3 regions of the Rothia sp. 11273D007AR genome follow, and region 2 is predicted to be linked to each of the others. Evidence: predicted binding sites of a transcription regulator. Region 2 holds the regulator's gene; each other region holds the start of a gene.
The links. Region 2 encodes HrcA, which represses chaperone genes, less so after heat shock. Its sites were predicted from a motif close to TTNGCACTCGNNNNNNNCGAGTGCNAA; they were not measured.
Positions count from the first base shown of each region.

Region 1 (6,741 bases), on a different contig from region 2:
GCCCACGGTGGTGAGTTTTTCGAGCTCAACCTGTTCTACATCGCCCACGAGCACCTGGGTGGACGGGTAGGCAGAGAGGTTGTGGGCGGTCAGGGCTGCCGTAGCGGGGTCGAGCTCAACGGACGTCACTGCTAACCCTGCGCGGGCAAAGGCGAGGGAGTCTGCCCCCAGGCCACAGCCTAAATCAGCGACTGAGGTAAGTCCGGCCTCGATGAAGCGGGCGGCGTGGTGGTCGGCGACGGCGGCGCGGGTGGCCTGCTCATAGCCGGCCTCGGTGAAGAGCATGTGCGAGGCTTCTTCCCCGAACTTGGTAGCCCCTAGCGTGCGTAGACGGGCCTGGGTCAGCAGGGCTGATGAGTCCTCGGCGCTGATGCCCTGGGCCCGGAGCTTGGAGACTGCCTGCAGGGAGTCAGCGGGGTTGTAGGGGATGAGCTGGTCAAGGGTTGCTAGCTGGTCAGCTGAGAAAGGGTGGGCGCCGGCGCGGGGGAAAGAAGTCATGCACCTAGTTTAAAGGGTGAGGCGGGGGAGGCCCGCTGAAAGCCGACTGGCTGGGGCTGGCGTGAATCGGGCGGACCGGAGGGGCAGGGGGAAGCGCCATGCGCCCGCTGGCTCGGGGCTGGCGTGAATTGATCCGAGCGCCCCAGCGCGAGGATCAAGAGGGTCGCGGGCGTGGCGCTTCGCCATGCCCCTTATCTGCTTTTTTCCCCGTAGGTAGCTTCGTGATGGGCTGGGTCGCGAGCGCCCAGACAGCTCCGCCCAGGGCGATGGCTAGGGCGATCTGGGAATCGCTCCACCCTAGGTGTAGGCCCCAGAGGGCGGCGACGATGGGTTGGGTTACTCGGCTCATGGCGAGGGTGATGATGCCGAGGCCTGCGACCCAGACGGCGGGCCAGCGGACGGCTAGGGCGAGGTCTTCTTCGGTGCGGTTTGAGCGGGCTGTGCTGGTGGCGGTGTCGAAACGTTGGTTGAGTTTGCGGATGCGCAGGCAGAGGGTGGCTGCGACGACGAGGGCGAGGGCGAAGAGGAAGACCGTCCAGAGGGGGAGCCAGAGAAGGAGGAGGGCTGAGGCGAGGGGCCCGGCGAGGGCGCCTGCTCGTTGGGCGCCGCCGAGGGCGGTCATGGCTTTGCCGCGGTCGTCCGCTGGTACCGTTTCAGCTAGTACGGATTGCCGGGCGAGCCCCCAGGCGACGGTGGCTGGCACACGGGCAACGTGGGCGAAAAAGTAGAGCCACAGAGCTCCTGCCAGGGGTAGGGCGAGGGAGAGCGCCGAGAGGGTAAGGGCGGCAGCGGCGCTGAGGGTTGCCAGTGTCATGGCGCGTTTGTCGCCTACACGGTCGATGCCTGCCCCTACCGGGACGGTGCAGATGAGGGCGAGGACGCCCGCGGCGGCTACCAGCAGGGAGGCGAGTTCGGGTGAGGCTCCTAGCCTGATAGCTGCAATGATTTGGATGGGGACGACGGCCCCGAAGCCGGCTGCGAAGAGGAAAGATGGGACGAGTACCGGCCAGAAGATGAGTTTGAGCATGTTTGCCTTTCTGCCGGGTTTGGGGGCTTTCAACCTGTATTTTATTGCACATCAGTGGTGATGCTGGTGGTGCGCTGTCTGCGAAACCGGCGCCTTATCTTGCCCGTAGGGGATGAGGGGAATAAAGTTTTAGTTAGCACTTGACCGCTGACAGTGCTAAATCGGCAGCCGGTAGCACCGCGACGATACCAGGTGTAGCCGCCTTAGCACCCCCACGGTCACCCCCCCATAAGTTTTACGCTGAGACCTCACTTGAAGGAGTACCTCACCATGGCTATCAAGCCCCTCGAAGACCGCATTGTCGTTCAGATCGTTGAAGCAGAGCAGACCACCGCATCAGGTCTGGTAATCCCCGATACCGCTAAGGAAAAGCCGCAGGAGGCTAAGGTTATCGCTGTTGGCCCCGGCCGCATCGACGACAAGGGCAACCGCATCCCCGTTGACGTAGCTGAAGGCGATGTCGTTATCTTCTCCAAGTACGGTGGCACCGAGGTTAAGTATGGTGGCGCTGAGTACCTGATTCTGTCAGCCCGCGACGTACTGGCTGTCGTTTCCTAAGTTTTCGCTGTTTCTACCGAATACAACACGAAACACGAGAAAGAAGTAAGGATTCATGGCAAAACAGCTTGAATTCAATGATGATGCGCGTAAGCACCTGCAGGCAGGCGTCGATAAGCTTGCTAACGCTGTCAAGGTGACCCTGGGCCCCCGCGGCCGTAACGTGGTGCTTGATAAGCAGTGGGGCGCACCCATCATTACCAACGACGGTGTATCTATCGCCCGCGAGATTGAACTGGAAAACCCCTACGAAAACCTGGGTGCCCAGCTCGCTAAGGAAGTAGCTACCAAGACCAACGATGTTGCTGGCGACGGTACCACCACCGCAACCGTCCTGGCCCAGGCTCTGGTTTCTGAGGGCCTGCGTAACGTCACCTCGGGCGCTGCCCCCGGTGAGGTTAAGCGCGGCATCGAGACCGCTACCAAGCTGGTGTCAGAGCGCCTGCTGGCTAACGCCCGCGAGGTAACCGGCGAAGAGGTTGCCCACGTGGCAGCTATTTCTGCCCAGTCACCCCAGATTGGTGAGCTGCTCTCTGAGGCCTTCAGCAAGGTAGGCCAGGACGGCGTCATCACCATCGAGGACGGCTCCACCACCGAGATTGAACTCGAAGTGACCGAGGGTATGCAGTTCGATAAGGGCTACCTTTCACCGTCCTTCGTCACCGACCCTGAGCGTGCTGAGGCTGTTCTCGAGAACACCGCAATCCTGCTCTACCAGGGCAAGATTTCCACTGTGGCTGAGATTATGCCCGTGCTCGAGAAGATCGTTCAGGCTAAGAAGTCCCTGACTATCATCGCTGAGGACGTGGACGGCGAAGCCCTCTCCACCCTGGTCGTTAACAAGCTGCGCGGCAACCTCGATGTTGTTGCGCTGAAGGCACCCGGTTTTGGTGACCGCCGTAAGGCGATTTTCCAGGACCTGGCTATCCTGACCGGCGGCACCGTTATTACCTGTGAACTGGGTATCTCCCTGGACGCCGTCACCCTGGATCAGCTCGGTTCAGCCCGCCGCGTGACCGTCACCAAGAACAACACCACCATCGTTGATGGTGGCGGTACTTCTGAGGCTGTTGCTGAGCGCGTTGACCAGCTCCGTGCTGAAATTGAGCGTGTGGACTCCGAATGGGACCGCGAAAAGCTCAAGGAACGCCTGGCCAAGTTGGCCGGTGGCGTGGGCGTCATCAAGGTGGGTGCTGCTACCGAGGTTGAGGCCAAGGAACGCAAGCACCGCATTGAGGATGCCGTATCCTCTACCCGCGCAGCACTCGAAGAGGGCATCGTCGCAGGTGGCGGTACCGCCCTGGTTCACGCTCTGGCAGCCCTGGACGGCGTTGAGCTCGAATCCCGCGATGCCCAGGTGGGTGTAGACATCGTCCGCCGCGCCCTGGTCCAGCCCCTGCGCTGGATCGCGGAGAACGCCGGCGAGGACGGCTACGTGGTTACCTCCCGTGTGGCAGATATGCCCATCGGTCACGGCTTCAACGCCGCAACCGGTGAATACGAGGACCTCATCGCCCGCGGCGTCATCGACCCCGTCAAGGTCACCCGCTCAGCCCTGGAAAACGCAGCGTCCATCGCTGCTCTGGTGCTGACGACCGAGACCCTGGTTGTCGAAAAGCCCGAGGAAAAGGACGAGGACGAAGCTAAGTAAGGCCCCTCTCTAAGGCTCCTTACCCGGAGCCCCTTTCGGGTACAGCACATCCCGCTCTTGCAGTGACTAACACCGTAAGGGCGGGATTTGCTTTTTAAAGCAAATTTCCAGCCACCGAGAGTAACATTTTTAACTTGGTGTCATCCTGCCCGTTACCCCTCAGCAACCGACGTTTTGGCACCAGACGATTGTCAGCAAAGGAGGTAGACCGCAGTGCCCCGCCCAGCAAGCGAGACCAAACCAGCCACCGGCACCATCGCAACCGTCACTCGTTCAGCAGAACGCACCTGGCGCCCCGAGATCCAGGGGCTGCGCGCACTCGCCCTCCTGCTGGTTGCCGCCTACCATTTCTGGTTTGGTCGTGTATCGGGCGGTGTCGATGTCTTCCTGTTGATTTCGGCGTTTTTGTTGACCGGCTCTTTTGCTCGCAAGATTGAGCAGGGCAAGCTGGTAGGGCCCGGCACCTGGTTCGGCCTGAAGACTCTGGTGGCCTATTGGGTTCATGTCTTTAAACGTCTCCTGCCCCTGGCGTCTATTACCGTTGTTCTGACCCTCTTGGGCACCTACTTCTTTATTCCGGCAGAGCGTTGGCTGTCGATTGCCGATGAGGCAAAGGCCGTGATTCTGTACCAGCACAACAACTGGTCGATCGAGAACGCGGTGGACTACTACGCAGCCGATACCTCCCTGGCCTCCCCCTTCCGCCATTTCTGGTCGCTATCGGTCCAGGGGCAAATCTATGTACTGTGGCCGATGCTGATGGTTGCCCTCGCCCTGGCGCTGGGTAAGCGTATGAGGGGTTCTGCCCGCTGGGCTTTAAGCGGTGCCTTTACAGCCCTCTTTGTGCTATCCCTGTCCCACTCGATTGAGGTCACCGCTGCTAACCAGCAGGCGGCCTATTTCGAAACCGAGGCCCGCCTGTGGGAGTTCGCGCTGGGCTCCTTGGTGGCTCTCTGGCTGCCCGTCCTGAAATTACCGCCGCTAGTGCGTGCGGTGCTGGGTTGGGCTGGGATTGCGGCAATTATCGCTTGCGGCTTTGTGCTGGACGTCAACGGCACCTTCCCCGGTTATGTGGCGCTGTGGCCCACCCTGGCGGCCTCGCTCGTCATTATCGCCGGAGATACAGGCACCCGGTTCGGGCCGGAAAAACTCCTCACCGCCAAACCTCTGCTGGCCCTGGGAGGTTTCTCCTACGCCCTGTACCTGGTGCACTGGCCCATTCTCGTGTTCTACCTATCCCAGACCCGCCAGGAAAAGGCAGGGTTCTGGGCTGGGCTTGGCCTGCTTCTTCTCTCGGGTGTTATCGCCTGGGCTCTGACCCAGCTGGTCGAAAAGCCCCTGCGGGACTGGGCCCTACCTAACCGGTCCATGACAGCGGGGCTAGTGACCGGTGCGCTATGCATGGGCCTTGCTTTAGGGCCCTCCTACGCCTGGCAGTCATCCATCTACCGGCAGGCCGAGCAAGCTGAAGCTAACCGCACCCTCAATAACGTGGGGGCGGCAGTGCTACAGCCCGACTACGAGTACACAGGGGAAGAAGACGCCCCCGTCATCCCCATCCGTGCCGTGCTCGATGCGGATTGGGCTGACCTGGGCACAGCCTGCACTGACGTGACCCCCGAGCTGGCCGTTCCCGATTCTCTTGCCGGGGACTGCACCTACGTCGCCTACTCACCCAAACCCAGCCGAACCATCGTGGCTTGGGGGAACTCTCACATGCAGATGTGGATGACGGCCGTGCGTCCGCTTGCTCAAGCCCAAGGCTGGTCGGTCATTGCTGTGACCCGCCCCGGCTGCTTCCTCGGTGAAACCGACAACGCGGCCTACGCCAGCGGCTTTGAATGTGATTCCTGGGCAAGCGACAGTGCTGCCTTTATCCAGGACCTAGGCCCAGATACCGTCCTGCTCCACGGCACCAAATCAGAACCCAACCTGCCCGACACCCCGCTGCTCGATGCTGAAAGCCGTATCGCGGAACTTACCGGCGTAGGCATCCAGGTTCTGGGCCTGCGCGACACTCCGCGCATGGAAACCATGCACAAGGATTGCATGGACGCCTTCGGCACGGCGGACGACTGCGTCATGAGCCCCGGCCAGGACGTCACCACCAACCCTCTCAGCTCCCTCGAAGAAACCTACCCGGGTTTTGCTGCCCTCAATCTCTCTGACCTGATTTGCCCCGAGAACTCCTGCCCGGCGTCCATCGGTAACGTTTACACCTACTTCGACTACGACCACATCACCGCAACCTACATCGAAACCCTGGGCCCCTACTTCGACCCGCGCGTGCTCGAAGCCCTAGGAAAAGCCGACGCTAGCTCGCAGGCACATGCCCAACTAGTACCTGCCGGAAGCGCCCCCTACGAGGCTGTGGAATAGAAACGGCGGGGGAGGGGTTTCACTCAGTACGAACAGGGCCGAAACCCGTGATGTGAGCAAGCGGCAGTTAGCTGCCTGGGCCCTACGCTCGCGCATCGGGGCTAACCCGACTAAGATTAAAACCAGTGTCGCTAAGCGCCCACCTGAATACCCTCGAAAGGTAGCGAACCCTTCATGACTACTCCCACTGCACTGAGCGAAGACCCCTTCGGCTTCACCGGCCTCACCTACGATGACGTGCTGCTCCTGCCCGGCAACACCGACGTCATCCCGTCAGATGCAGACACCACCACCCGCCTGACCAAGCGCATCTCCATCGCCTCACCGATTATCTCGGCAGCGATGGACACCGTGACCGAGTCAGCCCTGGCTATCGCCATGGCTCGCCTGGGCGGTATGGGCGTGATCCACCGTAACCTTTCCATCGCTGACCAGGCCGACCACGTCGACCGCGTCAAGCGCAGCGAATCGGGCATGATTACCAACCCCGTGACTGTTGGCCCCGACGCCACCATCGCCGAGCTCGATGCCCTGTGCGGCCACTACAAGGTTTCCGGCCTGCCCGTCGTAGACGACGAGAACGTACTGGTTGGCATCATCACCAACCGCGACACCCGCTACCTGCCCG
Region 1 covers NZ_JBPPWJ010000002.1:131,497-138,237, forward strand. Annotated here, with positions in the region: gene ACED88_RS01760 (class I SAM-dependent methyltransferase) at 1-498, opposite strand, end outside; gene ACED88_RS01765 (MFS transporter) at 653-1,525, opposite strand; gene groES (co-chaperone GroES) at 1,796-2,083, shown strand; gene groL (chaperonin GroEL) at 2,139-3,734, shown strand; gene ACED88_RS01780 (acyltransferase family protein) at 3,948-6,113, shown strand; gene guaB (IMP dehydrogenase) at 6,288-6,741, shown strand, end outside.
Region 1: groES (co-chaperone GroES) is a predicted target of HrcA. The motif match lies at 1,659-1,685, and genes of this name have one in related genera.

Region 2 (6,741 bases):
TACCTGACTGCTGCAGCAGCTTTTCGGCCGCAGCCTCAATGGTCTGGCGCTTGACCTTGCGATTGCGGCGGTGCTCCATCGAGGTCTTGGCATCGTCCCACTTATCGTAGGCACTTACAATATCCGAGACCAGGGAGTGGCGTACCACGTCCTCAGCCTGCAGAACCGCGAAATGGATATCGTCAATACCCTCAAGAATCTGACGAATCTGCTTCAGACCTGAGGCCTGACCACCGGGCAGGTCCACCTGGGTGACGTCACCGGTAATCACCATCTTCGACCCAAAGCCCAAACGGGTCAGGAACATCTTCATCTGCTCCACCGTAGTGTTCTGCGCTTCGTCCAAAATAATAAAAGCGTCGTTCAGGGTACGACCGCGCATATAGGCCAGGGGCGCCACCTCAATGGTCCCGGCCTCCATCAGGCGGGGAATGGTCTCGGGGTCCATCATGTCGTGCAGCGCATCGTAGAGCGGGCGTAGATAGGGGTCAATCTTCTCGTTCAACGACCCGGGTAGGAAGCCTAGGCGCTCGCCAGCTTCAACAGCGGGGCGGGTCAGAATGATGCGGTTGACTTCCTTTGACTGGAGGGCCTGTACCGCCTTGGCCATGGCCAGGTAGGTCTTACCGGTACCTGCCGGGCCGATGCCAAAGACCACGGTGTTGGCATCGATAGCATCGACATAGGACTTCTGATTAATGGTCTTCGGGCGAATATTCTTGCCCCGGGAGCTCAGAATATTCTGGCTAATCGCGGTAGCTGGGTGGGAGAGGCTGGCGGTCATCATGCCCATGATGCGCTTGACCACCTCGCCGGTGACCTGGGTGTCGTTCTCTACCAAAATGGTGAGTTCAGCCAGCAGACGGACGGTGGTGGCTACGGTTTCTGAGGGGCCGGTAACGATGACGTCTAGCCCCTTGGGGCGAATGGTGAGCCCGGGGAAAGCCTGCTCAATCAGGGTGATATTTCCGTCGTGGGGACCAAGCACCGCGACCATCTCTTCGGTTGACCGGAAGGAGAAGGCGCGGGCAACAGAGAGGGGGCGGCTGCTAGCCGTAGATGAGGTAGTCATAGATGCCCGTGCGGGCTGTCAGAGCTCCTTGAAATACAAAGCGTACACGGTAGTTCTTACTTTACCTGTAGCAGAACGGGGTTTACCAGCGTCCTAGCGCAACGTTGAGGGCAGAAATAGCGGCTGCACCGGCGGTAGAACTGCGGAGGATTTCTGGGCCAAGCAGTACCGTGTGGGCCCCGGCTTCTGCGAGCAGGTCGAGTTCTCGGGGGCTGATACCGCCTTCGGGGCCCACGATGAAGTAGACCTCTTTCACCCGATCGGTCAGGTGCCGCTCAAGTGCTTGGGTGAGACGGTAGTCTGCCTGCTCGTGGAGAACCAGGAAGAGGCCGTCCTCCCCCAGCTCGTGGGCAAGGTCGGCTAAATCTGCGGTTGAGTGCTGCTCGTAGACCGGGGGAAGCAGGGCCCGGCGGGACTGCTTAGCTGCTGCCCGCACCGTATTCTGCCACTTTGCCCGTGCTTTGACGGCCCGCTCCATCTTCCAGCGCACAATAGACCGGTCGGCGCTCCAGGGCACAATACCGTGGGCACCCAGCTCGGTGGCCATCTCAATGGCCTGGATATCCCTATCCCCCTTAGCCAGGGCCTGCACAAGGTATATCTCTACCCCCACCGTATCTTCGGTGAGCTCGAGGACCTCAAGCACGGGGCCGTCCTGACCCAGCTCAGTAACCCGGGTGATAGCGCGGTTGCCCTCACCGTCTACTACGTCGAGCCCTTCCCCGAGCTCCGGACGTTTAACGAGGGCGTGGTGCCCCTCGTCGCCGGTCAGGTGCAGGGTGGCACCTGGCGTCAGGGCAGCCAGCTCGTCAGGTTCGATGTAGTAGACAGCGTTGCTCATGGGATCGTCCTATTTGAGGTGGTCTTTGAGGCGGGAGAAGAAGCCGCCCTGCTTATGGGTGACGGTTTCGCTAACCTGCAGGTCTTCGCCGCGAAGCTCGGAGAACTGCTTGAGCAGGTTCTTCTGCTCCTCGGTGAGGTCGGTGGGGGTACGTACCTCAATCTGCACACGGATATCGCCGCGGCCGCCGCCGCGCAGGTGGGTGACGCCCAGGTCCTTGAGAGTGACCACGTCACCTGACTGGGTTCCGGTGGGAATCTGCACCTTCTGGGGGCCGTCAAAGGTTTCCAGGGTAATAGTGGTGCCCAGGGCGGCGGCGGTCATGGGCACACCAACGGTGGCAACCAGGTCATCGCCGTCGCGGCTGAAGGTGGGGTCGGGGTTGACGCGCAGCTCAACGTAGAGGTCGCCGTTGGGGCCGCCTGCGGTACCGGCTTCACCCTGGCCTGCCAGGCGGATGCGGGCGCCATTGGTGACGCCGGCGGGAATTTTGATGGTGAGGGGCTTGCGTTCCCGCACGCGGCCTTCGCCGTAGCATTCAGCGCAGGGGTGCTTGATGACGGTGCCGAACCCGCGGCAGGTGGGGCACTCAACGGGCTGCACGACGGTGCCCAGAATTGACTGGACCTGGCGCTGCATGTAGCCCTGGCCGTGGCAGGTGTCGCAGGTTTCGGGGTGGGTGCCCTCGGCGGTTCCTTCGCCCTTGCAGAGGTCACAGGTAACGGCGGTATCAACGGTGATGGGCTTGTTGGTGCCGAAGACGGCATCTTTGAGGTCGATCTTGACGTTGATGAGGGCGTCCTGGCCCTGGCGGACGCGGCTCTGGGGGCCGCGCGGGGCAGAGTTGAAGAAGGTATCGAAGATATCTTGGAAGCCGCCAAAGCCCCCGCCGAAGCCGCCTGCTCCTGCACCGAAGCCACCGGCGGTGCCGTTTTCGTTGCCGGTCTGGTCGTAGATGCGGCGCTTTTCGGGGTCAGAGAGCACATCGTGGGCGAGGGAGACGCGCTTGAACTCCTCGGCAGCTTCTTCCGAAGGGTTGATGTCGGGGTGCAACTGGCGGGCCTTCTTACGGTAGGCCTTCTTGATTTCTTCGGGGCTGGCATCGCGTGAGACGCCGAGGGTTTCGTAGTGACTGCTCACTGGTTCTCTCTTTCGATGGGCTGGTTTAAAGGGGGTAGGCGCAGGGCTAGGCCTGGCCCAAAATCTTGGATAGGTAGCGGGCTACGGCGTTGACCTTGGAGACGGTGCTGGTGTAGTCCATGCGGGTGGGGCCAACGACTCCCACGTGGGCAGCTCCCCCGGGCCCGTAGCTACTGGCGACGACCGAGGTTTCGGCCAGGGATTCGCTGCGGTTCTCAGAGCCGATACTCACGGCAAATCCGCGTTCATCGTGGTCTAGGTCGGTGAGTAGTTTGAGCAGCACAACCTGCTCTTCTAGGGCATCGAGCACCGGGGCGATGCTACCTCTAAAGTCTACGGTCGAGGCGGCAAGGTAGGAGGTGCCCGCAATCAGCACCTGAGAAGAGGCACCCTGGGCGGCGAGTAGGTGCAGGGCCTCGGTGAGGGGGCTGAGCAGGTTATTGCCGGGGGCGGACGCCGGTGCTGCGGCTATGCTGTCGAGCGTACGGTTGGCGTAGAGGTCAAGGAGCTGCTGGCGGGCTACTGCAAGCTCTTCGGGGCTGTGGGCAAGGGTGAGGGTGCGCTGGTTAACCTGGCCGGAGTCGGTAATAAGAATCAGCAGAACCGTGGTGCTGGAGAGGGAGACCAGCTCGATATGGCGCACGCTGGTAGCCGGGCCGGTGGGGTACTGCACCATAGCTACCTGGTGGGTGAGCGATGAGAGTAGACGCACGCTGGTCTTCATCATCTCATCAACGCTTTCGGCGCTATCGAGAAGGGTTCGAATCGCCCGTTTTTCAGCGTCAGAGAGAGGCTGTAGGGACGATATCTGGTCAACGAAAAGGCGGTAGCCCCGGTCGGTGGGCACCCGCCCGGCACTGGCGTGGGGGGCCTGGATCAGGCCCTGCTCTTCGAGGGCCGCCATATCGTTACGCACGGTGGCGCTGGAAACCCCCAGCTGATGCCGCTCAAGCAGGGTTTTAGACCCCACGGGCTCACGGGTGTGCACGTATTCTTCGACGATGGCTTGCAGAACTTGCAAGCGTCTCGGGTGGTTCACGGCACCTCCTGGGCTCATAGGTCTTCGCCTGGTGGGCGAAGAGGTCTGCGGGGCTAGGTTAGCACTTGATGACCTTGAGTGCTAAGTTACCCGTTAACTCTAATACCACTGAACTAGAATCAGAACTCGGTACGCTGACGGCTAATGCCCCTGGATGAGAGAGTGAGAGACACACCGATGGACTACCGCGATACCTGGGGTCAGGCTGACCTCACCTCCCACCGTCCTGCCCTGCCCAAGGTACCTCTTGCCCCCGGCATGGTGCTAGAGGACGCCGCCACCGGCTTTGTGGGGGCGGCAGTGACCCTGCGGGCTACGGCGTCCGGCCCTCAAGTGGGGCTCGAAGACCGGCGGGGCCGTATCAAGTTCTTCCCCCTGGGCCCGGGTTTTTTGCTTGAGGGCCGCAGCATTGATCTAACCAAACCTCAACAGAAACCTAAGACCGCTACACGGCAGGTTTCTCGGTCGGGGTCGGTTGCGGTGGAGAACGCTCCAGCACGGACGGCCAGGTCCAGCCGTATCTGGGTGGAGGGCGTACACGATGCCGAGCTCATTGAAAAGGTCTGGGGCCACGACCTACGGGTTGAGGGTATTGTGGTGGAACCCCTGCACGGGGTAGACGATCTCGCCGCAGCAGTTGCAGGTTTTGGCCCGGCCTCCCACCGCAAACTCGGAATTCTGGTAGACCACCTGGTGGCAGGAAGTAAGGAAGAGCGCATCACGCAAGAGGCCATGGCCGTGGCCGGTGCCCGCGATAACGTGCTGATTGTGGGCCACCCATTTGTGGATATCTGGCAGGCCGTCAAGCCCCAGGTATTGGGCTTACAGGCCTGGCCCGAAGTTCCCCGCGGGGAAGACTGGAAGACCGGCATACTGCGGCGTTTCGGCCGAGCGGCAGAGACCCCCGAGGACGTCCGCGCCGGCTGGGATTCCATTCTCAAGAGGGTCAATTCCTACACCGACCTTGAGCCAAGTCTCTTAGGGCCGGTAGAACACCTCATTGACTTCGTCACCCTTGACGGGGCCGCAGGCTAAAGCGGGTACAGGCGGTGTGACAAATATCGTCCTGCTCCCCCATAAATTCGTAGGCTTCACATATACCGCCCTCCCCTAGCTTTGACTAAAATTGTGTTTGATGGGCTCACAGCCCGCACATCACTCATTCGCCCTTTCAACCTCAAAGAGAAGAATTCTTGAAGACCGCATCAGCACCTTCCTCGACCGCCTACAAGGGGTCACCTGCAACCGCTGCACACCTGTCTGTTAGCGCAGACCGAAATATCGCAACCGCTGCACACTTTGGGGGCGTGCTAGGTTGTATTCCCGCGGCCGTCATCTACTACCTCTACCGAGGCCGCGGCCCCTTCACCGAGCAGGAATCCCGTGAAGCTCTCGACTTCACCCTGCTGCCCACCCTGGTTCTGGCTGTCTCTATTATGCTCAGCAACATTCCGGCTATCGGCTGGCTCTTCGGCCTCATCGCTGCCCTGGCCTGGACCTACCTGGCTATCTCAGCTCTGATTGCCGGTATTAAGGTAACCCGCGGCAACCCCTACCAGTACAAGGGCAATACCCGTCTTTTCAGCAAGCTCACTCGCCGCGGTAAGTAGGCACCCGGGCTGCTAGAACATGAAGGGGGCGGTCTGACTCAGCTGAGTCAGACCGCCCCCTTTAGTTTCCCCTGGCAGGGCAAGAGAAGTTAGCTGTCAATATCGGGGAGGAGCTCCCTGGTCACCGCGTCGCCCAGTAGGCGCCCCTGGAGGGTGAGCTGCACGCGTCCGCCCGCTCTCGCCTCGGCGTCAATCAAACCCTGCCCCTCAAGCCAGCTCAGGGACGCCTCGATTCGGGCAGCATCGCCACCCTCCAGCAGGCGGGAAATATCTAGGCCGTCAATGACCCTGACCTGTAGCATGATGTCCTCAAACCTACGGGTCTGCTCCCCCAAAACCTCGCGGGCAGCAGCCGGGCTTTGACCAGCCCGGACTCGGTTGGCATAGGGTACCGGGTGTTTGAGGTTCCACCAGCGGGTACCATTCACATGCGAGTGGGCGCCGGGGCCAATTCCCCACCAGTCCTGGTTGCGCCAGTAGGCATAGTTATGGCGGGAACGGTACTCCGGTGACTTGGCGTAGTTCGACACCTCATACCAGTGGTAGCCGGCCTCATTGAAGATCTGCTCAGCCAGCAGGTACATATCCGCCATGAGGTCCTCGTCGGGCATGGTGTAATCGCCCCGCCGAATCTGGGCAGCCAGCTTGGTACCCTCTTCAACGATGAGCGAATAGGCAGAAATATGGTCAGGGGCATACGATACCGCAGCCCGCACTGACTGCTCCCACTGGGCCAGGCTCTCCCCCGGCGACCCGTAAATCAAATCAACCGACACCTGAAGCCCAACCTCTTTAGCCCAGGCGAGCACCTTGGGAACATTCGCCGGAGTGTGGGTACGATCAAGCACCTCAAGCACCTCAGGTACCACCGACTGCATACCGAAGGACACCCGGGTAAAGCCACCGGCCTTCAGCGTCTCAAGATCCTCGCGGGTCACCGAGTCGGGGTTGGCCTCGGTCGTTACCTCAGCACCCTCTTCTACACCAAACAGCTCAACCGCTTCGCGCAGAATCTTCACAAGGTCAGTTGCAGGCAGCT
Region 2 covers NZ_JBPPWJ010000011.1:67,033-73,773, reverse strand. Annotated here, with positions in the region: gene ACED88_RS07690 (PhoH family protein) at 1-1,072, opposite strand, end outside; gene ACED88_RS07685 (16S rRNA (uracil(1498)-N(3))-methyltransferase) at 1,155-1,913, opposite strand; gene dnaJ (molecular chaperone DnaJ) at 1,923-3,053, opposite strand; gene hrcA (heat-inducible transcriptional repressor HrcA) at 3,100-4,092, opposite strand; gene ACED88_RS07670 (DUF3097 family protein) at 4,270-5,127, shown strand; gene ACED88_RS07665 (DUF4870 domain-containing protein) at 5,286-5,702, shown strand; gene hemW (radical SAM family heme chaperone HemW) at 5,792-6,741, opposite strand, start outside.

Region 3 (6,741 bases), on a different contig from region 2:
TGGGTGCGGGTCTGGCGGTCAGCTACACCTTCTTCATGCTGGCCTCTCTTGCCTTTGCGGTGACCACTCACGCCCGCTGGCGAACCCTTCTGTGGATACTGCTGATCGCTACCTGCGGCTTCTGGGTCTACCAGGGCTATACGCTCATGTTTGGCCCCGGGGCAGGGCGAGCCAACACGGCTTTTGCCGCTCTCGTGATTGGCCTGATGAGTACCTTCCTGGCCTATCGCCTGCATGCCCCTGCCTCCATCTTCTACGTTCCTGCCCTGACCTTCCTACTTCCCGGTCTCTCGGTCTTCCGCGGCCTCTACCTTTTTACGGTCGAAGCTAACTCCGATGCCGGTGTGCCCGGTATGGTAGCGGCTATCGCCATTATTCTTTCTATGGCATCTGGCGTAGTTCTGGGGAGCTACCTCATGCAGTACATCATTCAGCGCTATCTGAGCCCCTTGGTTGAAGGTAGCGAACAGAAAGAAAAACGTGACCGCTAGCGGCGGCTCCCGTGATACGCACGGCTTTTCTGAAAAGCCCGTTGCCGCCCAGCCCTTAGCCAATCAGCCGCCTGCACAGGTGGAGCTGCCGCAGGCGTCCTACCCGGCCACCGCCCCCGCGCCTCCGGTTTCTTCGCGCCGTCGGGCAGCTGCGAGCCTGCGCTCTTTTGCCCAGCCTCAGCAGGCTCTAACCGTACCTATCCGCGGGATCGCCCGCGTTGCCCAGCGTCAGGTTGCGCAGGTTGCCTTAGCCCGTTACCGCCAGCGGGTCAGACAGAAGGAAGAAACCCGCGAAATCCTGGCTTTCGCCCTGCGCTTGGCCGAGACCCTCTTCCACTATGGTGCCGACGCGGCAGATGTAGATGCTGCGGTAGTGACCGTATGCGCTATGTACGGTATTCACGATGTAGAAGTTGATATCACCTATCAGTCCATCGTGATTAACTACGTCTCTGAGTTCGACGAAGCGGCTAGCCGCGGGCAGCTGCCCGAAGCCGGAGGGTTGGAGAACGAAAAACTGGGCTTGACCCTGGTGCGGGTCGTTCGCTCTACCTCCGAGAACTACTGGGCTCTGCACCAGCTCTACCGACTGGTGCACGATATCGCTCAGGGGACCGTGAGCCGGGCCCGGGCCGAACGCCACCTAGCTCGGGTCAACGCTCAAAAGAAACCCTATTCACCGGCCGTTTTATTGGCGTGGAACCTGCTGATCGCGGGGGCATTTACCCTGGGGGTGGGAGGGTCTTGGCGGGCTGCGGTTACTTCTCTTGTGGTGTTTACCGTGGTGAACTTCGTACTGGTGTGGGCGGGGCGTTTGCGCCTGCCCAGCTACTTCATGATGGCCCTGGGCGCTGCAACGATTACGGTGCTGGCCCTACTCGTATCAGATCCCTTAGGGTGGCTGTACAGTAGAGGGTTTTACGTTTCTGCCCCGCACATCGTGGCAGCCGGGCTGATGATGTTCCTTCCCACCTTCCGCCTGGTTTCAGCGGTGCAGGACGCCCTTCACGGCTTCCCGCTGACCGCCGCCGGTAAATTCGTGGTGACGGGAGCAAACTTTACCGGTTTGATTGCCGGGATCTCGGTAGCGGTAACCCTCATGAACTACTTTGATGCCACCAGTCTTGACGTGCAGCAGTCGGTCTTTAGCCCCCCGCCCCTGTGGGTTTCTATTGCCGGTATGGTCATCGGTAGTGCTATGTCTGCAGCTGCCTGGCAGGGGTCAGCGCGCACTATTGTGCTGTCTGGGCTGGTGTCTTTGGTGGGGCAGCTAGCCTACTACGGGGTAGGGGCGGTTGCCGGTGAGGACGGTGCCCGTCTGCAGGTGCTGGCAGGGGCAACAGCCGTAGGGCTGAGTGCTGGATTCCTCGGGTATCTTCTCCATAGCCCAGCGTCGATTTATTATGTTCCGGGCATGATGTTTATGCTGCCCGGTCTCACTATCTTCCGCTCTTCCTACCTCATCTTGAACGGGCAGGATACGCTGATGGGGTTGCAGGGGCTCACTCTTGCTGGTGTGACTGTTTTGCTGATGGCAACAGGTATTGTGTGTGGCACCTATCTATGGGACGCTCTGACAGAGCGGCTGCGCACCTTGGCAAAAAATTAGGTATATGCCTTCATAGCTATGAACTGATAGGCTTCTGACAAGCGGATACTGCGTTTGTGGCTATTGGGGGAGCTGCCAGTTAACGGGCTCTGCCCCCTGCTGAACCAGAAGTTCGTTGACCCGGCTAAAAGGACGGGAACCGAAGAAACCCCGCGAGGCCGAGAGCGGGGACGGGTGCGGGGACTCCACACAGGGGTAGCCGCCGAGCAGGGGCCTGCATTTGCGGGCGTCCGCACCCCAGAGCAACCCCACCAGGGGCATGCCCCGTTGCGCCAGCGCCTCGATGGCAGCGGTTGTGACCTGCTCCCAGCCCAGATTGCGGTGCGACCCCGCCTGACCTGCCCCCACCGAAAGCACCCGGTTCATGAGCATAACCCCCTGGGCGCTCCACGCCGTAAGATCCCCGTGAGCCGGAGGCACCAGCCCGGTGTCGGCCTGGAGCTCCTTATAAATATTCTGTAGCGACCGGGGAATCGGGCGCACCTCGGGACGCACCGAAAAGCTCAGACCCATCGCGTGACCGGGGGTAGGGTAGGGGTCCTGCCCAATCACCAGCACCTTCACCTCGTTCATGGGGTAGGTAAAGGCCCGAAAAATATCGGCTCCAGGGGGAAGGGTAGCGCGTCCAGCCTCGTGCTCTGCGCGCAGGAAGTTCCCCATAGCTCGAATCTGAGGCTCCACCGGGGCGAGGGCTTGAGCCCAGTCAGGGGACATAATCTCATGCAGGGGACGAGCAGGCACAGTACTCCTTGAAAGGGATGCGGTATTCTCCCTACTAAGACTAGACCACTGAAAGTTAAGAGATGAGCAGCGAGACCACCGAACCCGCAGAGGGCTTGAGCGAGCTTGAGGTAGCTATTCTCAATCTCGAGAAAAAACGCTTCAAATACCAGGGCAGCAAAGAACAGGCTATTACCCGTACTCTGGGGCTTACCCCGGTTGCCTACTATCAGCAGCTCAACGCTCTGATCGACAACCCCAAGGCAGTTGCCGCCGAACCCGCGCTCACCCGCCGCCTACGGCTCAAGCGCGATACCCTAACCTAAGCCTCTTGGCCGGTAGGGAGCGTGAGCCCGCTTCACCGGCACCTAGCGTGTACCCTAGTAACTAAAAGCCCGCCACCGCGCACAATCATGAGGACGCCCGTGAACAGCTACCCCCGCGATGAGTTTGACGACATCGATGAGAACAACGCCCGCCGCGGCGCCTATCGCGGTGCTGTTAACGATACTGCGACGTCCCGCGCTGGTCTGCTCGCTATCATTGTGAGCGGCGTGCTGGCCCTCATCGTGGGTGGCACCATGTACGTGATCTCTCCGCGCACCGCCGCCCCCGAGGCGTCCGGCTCAACCAGTGCCACCGCTACCGCATCGGCAAGCCCGAGCGCTGAAGCCACTCCCACCACTAACCCTTCTAGCGTGACCGTTGAGGTGTATAACTCCAGTGCACCTGCTGGCGCTGCTGCCCAGGCTACCGCAGCCCTCGAAGAGGCCGGCTACACCGTTACCTCTACCGCTAACTGGGCAGGAGCCTACACAGCGGAGTCTTTGGTGTACTTCGCCACCGGGGCCTCCTCAGAAGCTAACGAAATAGCCGACACCCTGGGCCTGCCCACCATCGCCCAGGACTACCAGGCTGAGACCGGTCTCGTCTACGTGGTGCTCGGAGCCGACTTTGACCCCACCAGCCTGCCTGGGGCGCCGTCCTCACCTTCAGCTACTGCCCAAGAAACTGCCGATAGCGGCACCGGAGCGGCAGAGATAGGGCCTAACCCCGGTATACCCACCTCCGTTGATCGCTATAGCTATGACCCGGCCACCGCTACCTTCTACCTAGACCCCACCGGTAACTACATCTACGACTCAGCAACCGGCACCTACCAGCTAGGCTAGGGACGCTTACTCGCGGCCAGCGGACGTCCGCCTACCACCTGCCCGGCACCTCTTGTGCGCTGTGGGCGATTAAGGCTCAGCTGGGGGAGCAATAGGTTTGCGCCCCTAGAGCTCAAGTGCCAAGATTGGTATTAGCACTCAGAGGCTTCGACTGCTAAATCATGTGCTAGGTTTAGCCGCCGAACCGCTCTTGAGTAAAACACCTGAAGCGATGCTCTGGTGAGGCGCACCCTACCCGCCCCGACGGCGAGAGATGGGCTGCGCCGTCCGTCGCGGGCACCGAAGAATCGCGCTCACCCCGAATGTTCCAGAAGGAGCGAAAGCCATATGGCAAAGCTGATTGCTTTTGATGAAGAGGCACGCCGCGGTCTTGAAAAGGGTCTGAACACCCTAGCAGACGCAGTGAAGGTAACCCTCGGCCCCCGCGGTCGCAACGTTGTACTGGAGAAGGCCTGGGGCGCACCCACCATCACCAACGACGGTGTTTCCATCGCCAAGGAAATCGAACTCGAAGACCCCTACGAAAAGATCGGCGCAGAGCTGGTCAAGGAAGTCGCCAAGAAGACCGACGACATCGCCGGTGACGGTACCACCACCGCAACCGTCCTGGCTCAGGCCCTCGTCCGCGAAGGCCTGCGCAACGTCGCCGCTGGCGCCGACCCCCTCTCCCTCAAGCGCGGCATCGAAAAGGCAGTAGAAGCCGTCACCGCCGAACTGCTGGAGTCAGCTAAGGAAGTAGAAACCGAAGAAGAGATCGCTGCAACCGCATCTATCTCAGCCGGCGACCCCGAAATTGGTAAGCTGATTGCCCAGGCCATGGAAAAGGTCGGCAAGGAAGGCGTCATCACCGTCGAAGAGTCCAACACCTTCGGCCTGACCCTGGAACTGACCGAGGGTATGCGCTTCGACAAGGGCTTCCTCTCCGGCTACTTCGTCACCGACGCAGACCGCCAGGAAGCTGTTCTTGAAGACCCCTGCATCCTGATCGTTAGCTCCAAGATTTCTAACGTCAAGGACCTCGTCCCCGTCCTCGAAAAGGTCATGCAGTCCGGCAAGCCCCTGCTGATCGTCGCTGAGGACGTCGAGGGTGAAGCTCTTGCCCTGCTGGTACTCAACAAGATGCGCGGTTCCATCAAGTCTGTAGCTGTTAAGGCTCCCGGCTTCGGCGACCGCCGTAAGGCCCAGCTGGCCGACATCGCTATTCTCACCGGCGGCCAGGTCATCACCGAAGAGGTCGGCCTCTCTCTCGACACCGCAACCATTGACCTGCTCGGCCAGGCCCGCAAGGTTGTTGTCACCAAGGACGAGACCACCATCATCGAGGGCGCCGGCGATGCCGACGCTATCGAGGGTCGCGTAGCCCAGATCCGCGGTGAAATCGCTAACTCTGATTCCGACTACGACCGCGAGAAGCTGCAGGAGCGCCTGGCCAAGCTGGCTGGCGGCGTTGCAGTTCTCAAGGCAGGTGCCGCTACCGAGGTTGAACTCAAGGAACGCAAGCACCGCATCGAGGACGCCGTCCGCAACGCTAAGGCAGCCGTTGAAGAGGGCATCGTCCCCGGCGGCGGCGTAGCCCTGATTCAGGCCGGCGTTAAGGCCTTCGAGAAGCTGGAACTTTCCGGCGACGAAGCAACCGGTGCCAACATCGTCCGCGTCGCTATCGATGCCCCCCTTAAGCAGATCGCCTTCAACGCAGGCCTGGAGCCCGGCGTTGTTGTCGACAAGGTCCGCAACCTGCCCGCAGGTACCGGCCTGAACGCTGCAACCGGCGAATACGAAGACCTCATGGCAGCAGGTATCAACGACCCCGTGAAGGTTACCCGCTCTGCCCTGCAGAACGCTGCCTCCATCGCCGGTCTCTTCCTGACCACCGAGGCCGTCGTTGCCGACAAGCCCGAACCTGCAGCAGCAGCTCCCGCCCCCGACATGGGTGGCATGGGCGGCATGATGTAATTACGTCCGCCTGAGAAAACCGGTTCATTTCCGGTTCCTCACGTGCTGTAAGCTCCGCCACTTCTTGCCCCTGGTAAGGAGTGGCGGAGTTTTTACACCCTTCTGAAAATATGACTAAAAATTTTAGATAATAGTATTGCACTTCACACCAGTCTGTGGGTATGCTTTAAATCACTAAAGAGGTCTTCTCTTACTTTTATTCATCAGTATCAAAGGCGAAACTGAAAGGTGTGAGGCATATGGTTACCATTGTCGATCTTGTTCTCTACGCAATCATCGTGGGGCTCTTGGCAATGTTGCTTGTTGCCTACGCATCCGACGGCTGGACCAAGCTCGAGAAGAAGAGCGCTGAGGCTCTCCATCGCGATCTTGCATTTGGTGCAGGTGGCTAAGAGTTAATAGTGATTGTGTTTTCCTGGAACCGGCGTCTCGGCAACGAGGCGCCGGTTTCTCCATGCCCAAAGCTCCGCCTATACGACCGGTGGCAGGGAGCTGTAAAATAGTGAAGTTATGCGTTGCCACTACTTCGATGCCGGCCTCTGCCGCTCATGCTCTCTACTTGAAACCCCCTACACCAATCAGTTAGCGGGTAAACAGCATGACGCCCAGACCCTGCTCGAACCCTGGGCGAGCCTCAGCTGGCTCCCACCTGTAGCAAGCGCAGACCAAGCCTTCCGCAACAAGGCCAAGCTGGTTGTAGGAGGAACCTCCCAGCAGCCCACCCTCGGTATTCTCGACAGGCAGGGGCAGGGCATTGACCTCACCGACTGCCAGCTTTATCTGCCCGCAATTAGCC
Region 3 covers NZ_JBPPWJ010000007.1:101,112-107,852, reverse strand. Annotated here, with positions in the region: gene ACED88_RS05460 (threonine/serine exporter family protein) at 1-491, shown strand, start outside; gene ACED88_RS05455 (threonine/serine ThrE exporter family protein) at 481-2,100, shown strand; gene ACED88_RS05450 (uracil-DNA glycosylase) at 2,161-2,841, opposite strand; gene ACED88_RS05445 (DUF3263 domain-containing protein) at 2,904-3,146, shown strand; gene ACED88_RS05440 (LytR C-terminal domain-containing protein) at 3,246-3,992, shown strand; gene groL (chaperonin GroEL) at 4,320-5,945, shown strand; gene ACED88_RS05430 (hypothetical protein) at 6,185-6,337, shown strand; gene rlmC (23S rRNA (uracil(747)-C(5))-methyltransferase RlmC) at 6,456-6,741, shown strand, end outside.
Region 3: groL (chaperonin GroEL) is a predicted target of HrcA. The motif match lies at 4,124-4,150, and genes of this name have one in related genera.